DNA from 2 places in the Xanthobacter pseudotagetidis genome. Region 1 is predicted to be linked to the other one. Evidence: predicted binding sites of a transcription regulator. Region 1 holds the regulator's gene; the other holds the start of a gene.

Region 1 (5,737 bases):
CGGCCGTCGCCGCCAAGCCCGACGCCCCGCAGGCGCCCGCCAAGATCAAGGTGCAGAACCTGCAATTCTACTACGGGCAGAACCATGCCCTGAAGAACATCAACTTCGAGATTCCCGAGAAGCGCGTGACCGCGATGATCGGACCGTCGGGCTGCGGCAAGTCCACGCTGCTGCGCGTGTTCAACCGCATGTACGACCTCTATCCCGGCCAGCGCGCGGACGGCCAGGTGATGTTCGATGGCGTGAACATCGTCGGCAAGGAACTGGACGCCACCATCGTGCGCACCCGCATCGGCATGGTGTTCCAGAAGCCCACCCCGTTCCCCATGTCGATCTACGACAACATCGCCTTCGGCGTGAAGCTGCACGAGCGCCTCTCCAAGGCGCAGATGGACGAGCGCGTGGAATGGTGCCTGCGCAAGGCCGCGATCTGGGACGAGACCAAGGACCGCCTGCACACCTCGGCGCTCGGCATGTCCGGCGGCCAGCAGCAGCGCCTGTGCATCGCCCGCACCATCGCGGTGAAGCCCGAGGTGATCCTGCTCGACGAGCCCACCTCGGCGCTGGACCCGATCTCCACCTCGAAGATCGAGGACCTGATCGACGAGCTGAAGCGCGAGTTCACCATCGTCATCGTGACCCACAACATGCAGCAGGCGGCGCGCTGCGCGGACATCACCGCCTTCTTCTATCTCGGCGAGCTGATCGAGGTGGCGCCTTCGGACGTGATCTTCACCAATCCGAAGGAGATCAAGACCCGCGACTACATCACCGGCCGCTTCGGCTGAGCGCGCAAGGAACATCGAGATGCCCGAGCATACCGTTTCCTCCTTCGACGCCGAGCTGAAGGAGCTCGGCCGCAAGGTGGTCGAGATGGGCGGCCAGGCCGAGCGCCTGGTGGCCGACAGCGTCACCTCCCTGATCCGTCGCGACGCCGCCCTGGCGCAGCGCGTGGTGCTCCTGGACGCCACTTGCGACCAGATGCAGCGCGAGATCGAGGAGAAGGCCATCCTCGTCATCGCCAAGCGCCAGCCGGTGGCCGGCGACCTGCGCGAGGTGGTGGCCTCGATCCGCATCGCCAACGACCTGGAGCGCATCGGCGACCTCGCCAAGAACGTCGCCAAGCGCGTGATCGCCATCGAGGGCGAGTATCATCCTCAGAAGCTGGTGCGCGGGGTGGAGCACATCTCCGACCTGGTGCTGGAGCAACTGAAGGAAGTGCTCGACGCCTATGCCGGCCACAACGAGGCCAAGGCGGTCGAAGTGTGGGGCCGCGACGGCGCCATCGACACCATGTACACCTCGCTGTTCCGCGAGCTCCTCACCTACATGATGGAAGACCCGCGCAACATCTCGGTCTGCACGCATCTTCTGTTTTGCGCGAAGAACATCGAGCGCATCGGCGACCACGCCACCAACGTGGCGGAGATCGTCTACTACATGGTCACCGGCCAGAACCTGCCGGAGAGCCGCCCCAAGGCGGACGCCTCCAGCGAGACCACGGTGGCCTTCCCCGGACGGACCGTCCAGGGCTGAAGCCGGGAGCGCCGGGCGGTCCCGCGCGGGCCGCAGGCGCTTCCTTTCGAGGCGCGGCGCCGGGCCACTCGGCTCCTGCGCCTGTTGATGACAGTCGGATGAGAGACCCGTGCCGGCGCGTATCCTGATCGTCGAGGACGAGGAACCGTTGACCCTCCTGCTCCGCTACAACCTGGAGTCGGAGGGCTATGGCGTCGAGGCCGTCGCCCGCGGCGACGAGGCGGAAACCCGCCTGCGCGAGAGCGTGCCGGATCTGGTCATCCTCGACTGGATGCTGCCTGGCCTCTCCGGCATCGAATTGTGCCGGCGCCTCAGGACCCGCCCGGAAACCGAGCGCCTGCCAGTGATCATGCTCACAGCCCGCGGCGAGGAGACCGAGCGCGTGCGCGGCCTCTCCACCGGGGCGGACGACTATGTGGTGAAGCCGTTCTCGGTACCCGAGTTGCTCGCCCGCGTGCGCGCGCTGCTGCGCCGGGCCAAGCCGGAGCATGTGGCGACGCTGCTGCGCGCCGGCGACATCGAGCTCGACCGCGAGACCCACCGCGTCCACCGCTCCGGCCGCGAGGTGCATCTCGGGCCGACCGAGTTCCGGCTGCTGGAATTCCTGATGCAGAGCCCCGGCCGTGTGTTCTCGCGCGAGCAACTGCTCGACGGCGTGTGGGGCCAGGACGTCTATATCGACGAACGCACCGTGGACGTCCATGTGGGCCGCCTGCGCAAGGCGATCAACCGCGGCCGCCAGTCGGACCCCATCCGCACCGTGCGCGGGGCCGGCTATTCCTTCAACGAGATGTTCGCGCGGGCGCACTGAGCGCTACGCTGATAGCCGGCCGCCGTGCCGGAAGGCCGCGAATGCTCCGGTCGAGCCGGAGCGTGACGGTGTTGCTGTTGGATGACGCCGGCCTGCCTCACCCCCGTCGCCCTCCGGCTCGACCGGAGGGCCCATGCCAGTGCCGGGCAGCGCGCGCGCCCCGTCTTTTCAGGCGAGGTAGGCGAGGCGCCGGTCGCGCCGGCGGTCCTGCACCGGCTGGTAGGCGATGCGCGCGTGATGGGCGCAATAGGGCAGGCCCTGCTTGGACTTGCCGCCGCAGAAGTAGAAGCCGTCCGTGCCCGGCTCGCCCATGGGCCAGCGGCAGGTGCTCTCGGTCAGGTTCATGATGGTGCAGCGCTGGCCGATCGGTACCACGTTGTCCGCGGACTGGGGAGCCGGGGCGGGAGCCTCTTCCGCCATCTGCTCCAGTTCGGGGGCGAGCGCCGTGGCGCCGTGGGTCAGGGGACGCTGCGGACGCGCGTCGCGCCGCGGCTCGGCCTCGCGCGCCGGCTTGCGCGGGCGCGCCGCCGTGGGGGCGGTCTTGGCCCGGCCCGAAAGGCCGAGGCGGTGCACCTTGCCGATCACCGCATTGCGAGTCACCTCGCCCAGCTCCGCGGCGATCTGGCTCGCGGAAAGGCCGTCTCCCCAAAGCTTCTTCAAAAGCTCGACGCGCTCGTCGGTCCAGCTCATGGCTCGTCTCCCATCTGCCGCATCTCGAGTGGCGCCGGAATAAGGGCGCCGGACGCTGTGCCGCGGCGCCGCCCGGAAAAGCCGGACTCCTCCCGCGAGCCCCCGCGCGACATTGCGCGGGAGTCGGCCACAATCACCGTCCCGAGGAAGAGTGGCGCACGATATGTCGTGGCCAACTGAAAATTAACCTACAATATGCACGCCCCCGGCGACAGAGTCCCGATTCGGCGCCCGGGTCGTTTTCCCCAGGTCGTTGCACGCGGGACTCACCTTCCTGTGGATCGTCAAGGCCGAAAGGGCACTCTGGCGGCCTGTGTAGGCGCGGCGGCGATGTTGACCTCGCGCGCGCGATCATTAGTATTGCGAAAATTGTCGGGCCGCCCCCGGTTGGGCGGCCCTTTTTAATTTCCGGCCGCCTGCGAGCCGGCTCAGGGGAAGCTCCACCCGCACGGGTCTTGAAGGCAACGTCTCGAACGAAACGGGGTCTGGAAGGCACGGGCGGCGGGTCAGCCCCCCGCACTGGAGGAAGTCGTGATCTCCGCCGTCCTGCCGACCTATGCGCGCATCGACCTCGAATTCGAACGGGGAGAGGGCTCGTGGCTCGTCACGACGGGCGGGCGACGCTTCCTCGACTTCACCGCCGGCATCGCGGTGAACATCCTCGGCCATGCCCATCCTGGCCTCGCGGCCACGCTCGCCGAGCAGGCGGGCAAGCTGTGGCACGTCTCCAACCTGTTCCGCATTCCCGGTGGCGAGCGCCTCGCCGAGCGCCTCACCGCCGTGACCTTCGCCGACACGGTGTTCTTCACCAATTCCGGCGCCGAGGCGCTGGAGTGCGCCATCAAGATGGCGCGCAAGTATCATTACGCGTCGGGCCATCCGGAGAAGAACCGCATCCTCACCTTCGAGGGCGCCTTCCACGGCCGCACCCTGGCGACGCTCGCCGCCGGCGGCAGCGCCAAGTACCTCGAAGGCTTCGGGCCGGACCTTCCCGGCTTCGACCAGGTGCCGTTCGGCGACCTCGACGCGGTGCGCGCGGCGATCACGCCTCAGACCGGCGCCATCCTGGTGGAGCCGGTGCAGGGCGAGGGCGGCGTGCGGGTGCCCCCGCATGCTTTCCTCAAGGGCCTGCGCGCGCTCTGCGACGAGCACGGCCTGCTGCTGGTGCTGGACGAAGTGCAGTCCGGCGTCGGCCGCACCGGGCGCCTGTTCGCCCACGAATGGGCCGGCATCACGCCCGACATCATGGCGGTGGCGAAGGGCATCGGTGGCGGCTTCCCCATGGGGGCTTGCCTCGCCACCGAGGAGGCGGCCAAGGGCATGACGCTCGGCACCCACGGTTCCACCTTCGGCGGCAATCCGCTCGCCATGGCGGTGGGCAACGCGGTGCTCGACCACGTGCTCGCCGACGGCTTCCTCGACCACGTGAACAAGGTCGCCGGTCGCTTCGCCCAGCGCCTCGCGGAGGTCAAGGACCGGCATCCCGCCATCATCGCCGAGGTGCGCGGCCAGGGCCTGCTCATGGGCCTGAAGGCCAATGTGCCCGCCGGCGACCTGGTGGTGGCCCTGCGCGAGGAGGGGCTGCTCGCCCCCGGCGCGGGCGACAATGTGGTCCGTCTCTTGCCTCCGCTCACTGTGAGCGAGGAGGAGGCGATGCTGGCGGCCGACAAGATCGAGGCCGCCTGCGTCAGGCTCGAGAAGAGCTTCGCTCCGGCGAGGGGGGCGGCGGAATGAAGGCTGGGGCGAAGGCCAAGGGCATGGCTGCGGGCGGTAAGGCCAACGGCCACGGCAAGGCCAACGGCAAGGCGCTTGCGGCGCCGGACGGCGTGCGCCATTTCCTCGACTTGTCGGACATTCCCGCCGGCGAGCTCAGGCGCGTGCTGGAGCTCTCCAAGGACCTCAAGGCGCGCCGCCGCGCCGGCGACGAGGCGCGCCCGCTCGCCGGCAAGTCGCTCGCCATGGTGTTCGACAAGCCCTCCACCCGGACCCGCGTTTCGTTCGACCTCGCCATGCGCCAGCTCGGCGGCGAGACCATCATGCTCACGGGCCAGGAGATGCAGCTCGGGCGCGGCGAGTCCATAGCCGACACCGCCCGCGTGCTATCGCGCTTCGTCGACGCCATCATGATCCGCATCCTGGAGCACGGCGACCTGATGGAACTGGCGGAGTATGCCACCGTCCCTGTCATCAACGGTCTCACCCGGCTGTCGCATCCCTGCCAGGTGATGGCGGATGTGATGACCTTCGAGGAGCACCGCGGCCCGATCACCGGCCGCCAGGTGGCCTGGACGGGCGATTTCAACAATGTGCTCGCGTCCTGGATCCATGCCGCCGAGCGCTTCGACTTCGCGATGAAGGTGGCGACCCCCAAGGAACTGCCGCCCAGCCCGGCGATCAAGGACTTCGTCAAGCGCACCAAGGCGAAGGTCACCTTCATGCGTGACCCGGAGGAAGCGGTGGAAGGCGTGGACTGCGTCCTCACCGACACTTGGGTCTCCATGGGCGACGAGGAGGCCGAGCGCCTGCGCCACAATTTGCTGAAGCCCTATCAGGTCAACGCCAAGCTCATGGCGCGCGCCCACAAGGACGCCATCTTCATGCACTGCCTGCCCGCCCACCGCGGCGAGGAAGTGACCGACGAAGTGATGGACGGGCCGCAGTCTGTGGTGTTCGATGAGGCCGAGAATCGGTTGCACGCGC
Region 2 (5,737 bases), 650 kb from region 1:
CCCCGCAGACCCTCGGTGTCGATCTCACGCACCAGATTTCCTCAGCCGTACCGGCCGGTGACGTAGGCCAGGGTCCGCTCCTGGGCTGGCGCGGTGAAGATGCGGCTGGTGACGTCGTATTCCACCATGTGGCCGAGATGCATGAAGGCGGTGAAATCCGAGATGCGGGCCGCCTGCTGCATGTTGTGGGTGACGATCACGATGGTGTAGGCGCCCCGCAACTCGTCCATCAGTTCCTCGATCTTTGCGGTGGCGATGGGATCGAGCGCCGAGGTCGGCTCGTCGAACAGGATGAGCTCCGGATCGGGAGCGAGGGCCCGGGCGATGCACAGGCGCTGCTGCTGGCCGCCGGACAAGCCATAGGCGGATTCCTGCAGGCGGTCTTTCACCTCGTCCCAGAGAGCGGCCTGGCGCAGCGCCGCCTCGACGCGCCCGTCCACCTCCGAGCGGCTTCGGATGCCGCGGATATGGAGGCCCGACGCCACGTTCTCATAAACCGACTTCGGGAATGGGTTGGGCTTCTGGAACACCATGCCGATGCGCAGGCGCGCGAGCATCGGATCGACGTTCGACGCAACGATGTTGATCCCCTCCGGATAGAGGATGATCTCGCCCTGATACCGGTTGCCCGGATAAAGATCATGCATGCGGTTGAAGCAGCGCAGCAATGTGGACTTCCCGCAGCCCGAGGGGCCGATAAGGGCGGTGACCTTGCCCTCGACGATGGGAAGCTCCACGCCCTTGAGCGCCTGATTGTCGCCGTAGAAGAAATTGAGGTTGCGAACGGAGGCTCGCAACGGCGCGGGCGCCTTGCCAGCCAAAGCGTCCATTGCGGTGGTCACGGCTGTCATCTCGTTCTCCGAAGGGCCGGGAGTCAGCTTCACCGCATGCTCCGGCGGATCTTGTAGCGCAGCCAGATGGCCACCGCATTCATCAGGAGCGTCATGGCCAGCAGGATGAGGCCGGTGGCGGCGGCGTTCACATGGAACGCCGCCTGGGGGCGCGACACCCAGTTGAACATCTGGATCGGCATCACCGTGAAAGGGGAATTGAGCCAGGCGAAATTGATGAAGGGAAAGGCATCCTGCACCGGCGGAGGTGGCAGGAAGGCGATGAAGGTGAGCGCGCCGATGGTGATGATGGGCGCCGTCTCGCCGATGGCCCGCGACATGCCGACGATGGCCCCGGTGAGGATGCCGGGACGCGCCGCCGGCAGGATATAGCCGCTCACCGTCTGCCACTTGTCGGCACCGAGCGCATAGGCACCCTCGCGGATCTCGAGGGGAATGGAGCGCACCGCCTCGCGGGTGGCGACGATGATGATGGGCAGGATCAGGAGCGCCAGCGTCATGCCGGCCACCAGGATGGTCTGGCCCATGGCGAAGCTCTGCACGAACAGGCCGAGCGCGAGCAGGCCATAGATGATGGACGGCACGCCGGCGAGGTTGGTGACGTTGATCTCGATGAGATGGGTGATCCAGTTCCGCGGCGCATATTCCTCGAGATAGAGGCCGGCAGCGACCCCGAGGGGCACCGCGAGCACGGCGGTGACGAGCATCACCAGTGTCGTTCCCACCCAGGCGGACAGGATGCCCGCCTCAGAGGCCCGCCGGGAGGGGAAGCTCATGAGGAAGTCGAGGTCGATGCGGCCGAGCCCATCAACCATGAAGTCCACGATGAGCGAGAGCAGCACGACCATCGAGACGACGAGGACGCCGAGGCCGAGGATCGCGAAGTTGCGGTCGGAGCGATGCGCCCGGGCGATGATCTCGGCATCGGAGCGGCGGTGGGAGGACGGCGATGCGATCGGCTTCACGGCATGCCCCTCAATAGACTTCACGGTACTTCCGGCGCAGCCAGAAGGCGACGATGTTGAAGGCGAAGGTCATGAGGAACAGCATCATGCCGGCGGCGAAGATGGTGAGGTAGGCGATGGATTCGTGCGGGACGTCGCCGAGGCTAATCTGCACGATGTAGGCGGTGATGGTCGCGGCCCCCTCCAGGGGATTGAGGGCGAGCTTCGCCTGCTGGCCGCCGGCGATGGCCACCACCATGGTCTCGCCCACCGCACGCGACATGCCGAGGATGTAGGCCGCCGTCACGCCGGAGAACGCGCCGGGAATCACCACCCGCACTGCCGTCTGGAGCCGCGTGAAGCCGAGGGCGTAGGCGCCTTCCCGTAGTTCGCCCGGCACCGCCCGCATGGCGTCTTCGCTCACCGAGACGATGTAGGGCAGGATCATGATGCCCATGACGATGCCGGGCACCAGCAGGTTGAAGCCCGCGAGGCCCGGAATGAAGGTCTGGAAGATGGGCGTGAGGAACAACAGGGCGAAATAGCCGAACGCCACCGTGGGCACGCCGGCGATGAGCTCCAGGAACGGCTTGATGGTCTCGCGCACCTGCGGGCGGGCGAATTCCGACAGGTAGATGGCAAGCACGGTTCCCGCCGGAATCGCGACGATGAGCGCGATCAGAGAGCTCATGAGGGTGCCCGACACCAGCGTCATGATGCCGAAATGCTTGTCCTGGAATACCGGCGTCCACTGGGTGTCGGTGAGGAAATCGACGATGGAGACCTGCGCGAAGAATTTGATGCTCTCGGAGAGCAGCACATAGACGATGCCCGCCGTCACCAGCACCGAGAGGGCGGCGCTGAGGAACAGGACAATGCGCATGACACGGTCCACCACACGCCGCCGCGCGAGGAAGGCGGGTGAGACCGTCAGGCGCGGTCGTCCTGTTCTGCCCTGGGTGATCATGGCTTCGATAAAGCTCGCTTCCTCTTGGGAGGGGAGGCGCCGGAGCGCCTCCCCCGAAAGCTGGATCCGATCAGATTGAATTCATCCGGTCGGCGCGTGCTCCCACGCGTCAGTAGACGAGCTTCTCCTTGACGAGGTCCTCCACCGAGACACCCACCTTCGAGCCGGTGAAGCCGGTGCCGATCTCCCGCTTCTTGAAGCGCTCCTGGAACACCTTCAGGGCGCTCTCCGGCAGGGGCACGTAGCCCACTTCCTTGACCAGCTCGACCGCGTGCTTCGGGTCCTGGTAGAACTCGACGAACTTCGCCACCTCCGGGCGGGTTTCGGCCGCCTTCTTGTTCACATAGATGAAGATCGGCCGCGACAGGGGCTGGTACTTGCCGGTGCGGGCATTCTCGACCGACGGCTCCACGGCGGGCGCGGCGTCATCGACCTTGATCTTCACCGCCTTCAGCTTGCCGGTGTTCTCTTCATAATAGGCGAGACCGAAGAAGCCGAGGGCGTTCGCGTCGCCCGCCACGCCCTGGACCAGGACGTTGTCATCTTCCGACGCGGTGAAGTCGCCGCGGCTGGAGTGCTCCTTCCCGACGATGGCGGCGGTAAAATAGTCGTAGGTGCCGGAATCGACACCCGCGCCGTAGAGCACCAGCGGGCGGTCCGGGTAGCTGTCGCGGACCTGCTTCCAGTTGGTGATCTTGCCCTGGGCCTCAGGCTCCCAGATCTTCTTCAGGTCCGCGACTGTCATTTCGCTCGCCCAGGTGTTGGACGGGTGGACGATGACCGTGAGCGCATCGAGGGCGACCGGCAGCTCGATATATTCGATGCCGGCCTCCTTGCAGGCCTTCTGCTCGGCGGAGGTGATCGGGCGCGAGGCGTCGGAGATGTCGATCTCTCCGCGGCAGAACTTTTTGAAGCCGCCGCCGGTGCCGGAGATGCCGACCGTCACCTTGATATCCTTGTTCACCTTCTGGAATTCCTCGGCCATGGCTTCGGTCACGGGGAACACCGTGGATGAGCCGTCGACCTTGACCAGTGCCTGAGCGGCCGCCCCGTTGAAGGCCGCGCCGGTGGCGAGCAGCGCGAAGGCGCTCGCGAAAGTGATGATCTTCATGAGGATGCCGTCTCCCTGGACAGTGCCGCTAGGGCCTCTGACGCTCGCCTAGCCTCACGGGCTCTAAGCAAGTCGTGTAACGATCTCATGACAATTTGTGTATATCGAGCGATATGCGTGAATCAACAGAGATTTTATCAAAATTGATTTGATGTATTTCTCGCCGATTTTCGGCGTTATGCGATATTGTTTGCAGGTAAATAACATCGGCCTGCGATGAATTATTGCAGCTTTATCGATCTGACCAGACCCGCGTCAGCGGATACGACTTATTGAAATGCCTGACGAAACACCCATTGTTCGTTGCAGCGCCCGAGCAAATTCGCCGCTCAACCTCGCCGGCAAATCGCGTCTACACCACATCAATTCTATTGGTATCGAAATATCGACAATTATACTATCGCAGCGGAAGGGGCGGCGCGCGTGGCGTCACAAGAGTGACACGAAGGCCATATAGCGATCTGTCCACTCCTATCGACATAACGACTCATATGGAGCTATCTGTCTCCAGCGACATGTCGCGAGGACCCAAGGGAGGCCAGCCGTGAATCGCATTCTTGCCTGGACAGCCGCGGCTGCGCTCGCGGCCCTATCGACGCTCGCGCCTGCGGCGCACGCCGCGGAGGTGCGGGGCGCTGGCTCCACCTTCGCCTATCCCATCATCTGGAAATGGGCGGAGGTGTTCCGCGAGCGCACCGGACACCTCGTGGGATACCAGTCGGTGGGCTCGTCATCTGGCATCAACCGCATCAAGGACGGCGTGGTGGACTTCGGCGCGTCCGACAAGCCGCTCAAGCCCGAGGAACTGGAGAAGTCCGGTCTCGGCCAGTTCCCCATCGTGTTCGGCGGTGTCGTACCGGTGTTCAACGTGGACGGCGTGGGACCCGGCCAGCTCCGCTTCACCGGCGCCCTTCTCGCCGACATCTATCTCGGCAAGGTCACCACCTGGTCCGATCCCGCCATCAAAGCCCTCAATCCCGACGTCAAGCTCCCCGACGCGAAGATCGTGGTGGTGCACCGTTCCGACGGATCGGGGACCACGTTCAACTGGGTGTCCTACCTTGCCAAGGCGAGCTCGGAGTGGAAGCAGCAGGTCGGCGAAGGCAGCGCCGTCGCCTGGCCGGTGGGGTATGGTGCGCGGGGCAACGAAGGGGTCTCGAGCGAGGTCAAGCGGGTCCCGAACTCGATCGGCTATGTCGAATACACCTATGTGGTGCAGGTGAAGCTGGCCTACGGCCTCGTGCAGAACCGCGCCGGCAAGTTCATCGCGCCCAGCGCGGCGGCGTTCCAGGCGGCGGCGCTGAGCTTCGACTGGGCCAGCGCCAAGGACTTCTTCGTCGTCATCACCGATTCCCCCGCCGCAGATGCCTACCCCATCGCGGCGACCACCTTCGCGCTCATGTACCGCGAGCCCAAGGTGCCGGCGAACAGCCAGGCCGCCTTCGAGTTCTGGCGCTTCGCCCTCGGCGACGGCGAGAAATTCGCGTCTGAGCTCGGCTATGTTCCCTTGCCGCCCGCTCTGGTCCAGCAGGTCAAGGACTATTGGATCAAGACCTTCAAGGGTGGCGCCTGAGGCGCATGGGCTGACGCGAGCGGCATTCGAACGGTGAGGCGAGATGGACGAGACGAAGCTCAATGCGGAAGACGCGACGCGGATCTTCGATGCGCTATCCCAAGGCACGCGCTTCGAGACCTATCGTCTTCTGCTGCGCTATGTGCCCTACGGGCTACCGGCGGGCGACATCGCCCGCCTGCTGGCGGTGGCGCACAATACCATGTCGGTGCATCTCGGCCTGCTGGAGCGTGCCGGCCTCGTCACGTCGCGGCGTGAGGGGCGGTCCATCATCTATGCCGCCAGCCTGTC

The links. Region 1 encodes PhoB, which activates phosphate uptake and scavenging genes when phosphate is short. Its sites were predicted from a motif close to TGTCATNNANCTGTCAT; they were not measured.
Region 2: V5F67_RS18415 (PstS family phosphate ABC transporter substrate-binding protein) is a predicted target of PhoB. The motif match lies at 3,950-3,966, and genes of this name have one in related genera.

Annotation. Positions count from the first base shown of each region.
Region 1 is NZ_CM195534.1:4,665,250-4,670,986, reverse strand. Features, by position in the region: gene pstB (phosphate ABC transporter ATP-binding protein PstB) at 1-788, shown strand, start outside; gene phoU (phosphate signaling complex protein PhoU) at 808-1,536, shown strand; gene phoB (phosphate regulon transcriptional regulator PhoB) at 1,646-2,347, shown strand; gene V5F67_RS21360 (GcrA family cell cycle regulator) at 2,516-3,037, opposite strand; gene V5F67_RS21355 (aspartate aminotransferase family protein) at 3,569-4,771, shown strand; gene argF (ornithine carbamoyltransferase) at 4,795-5,737, shown strand, end outside.
Region 2 is NZ_CM195534.1:4,015,432-4,021,168, forward strand. Features, by position in the region: gene pstB (phosphate ABC transporter ATP-binding protein PstB) at 42-851, opposite strand; gene pstA (phosphate ABC transporter permease PstA) at 881-1,816, opposite strand; gene pstC (phosphate ABC transporter permease subunit PstC) at 1,827-2,678, opposite strand; gene V5F67_RS18415 (PstS family phosphate ABC transporter substrate-binding protein) at 2,872-3,873, opposite strand; gene pstS (phosphate ABC transporter substrate-binding protein PstS) at 4,418-5,446, shown strand; gene V5F67_RS18425 (arsenate reductase/protein-tyrosine-phosphatase family protein) at 5,490-5,737, shown strand, end outside.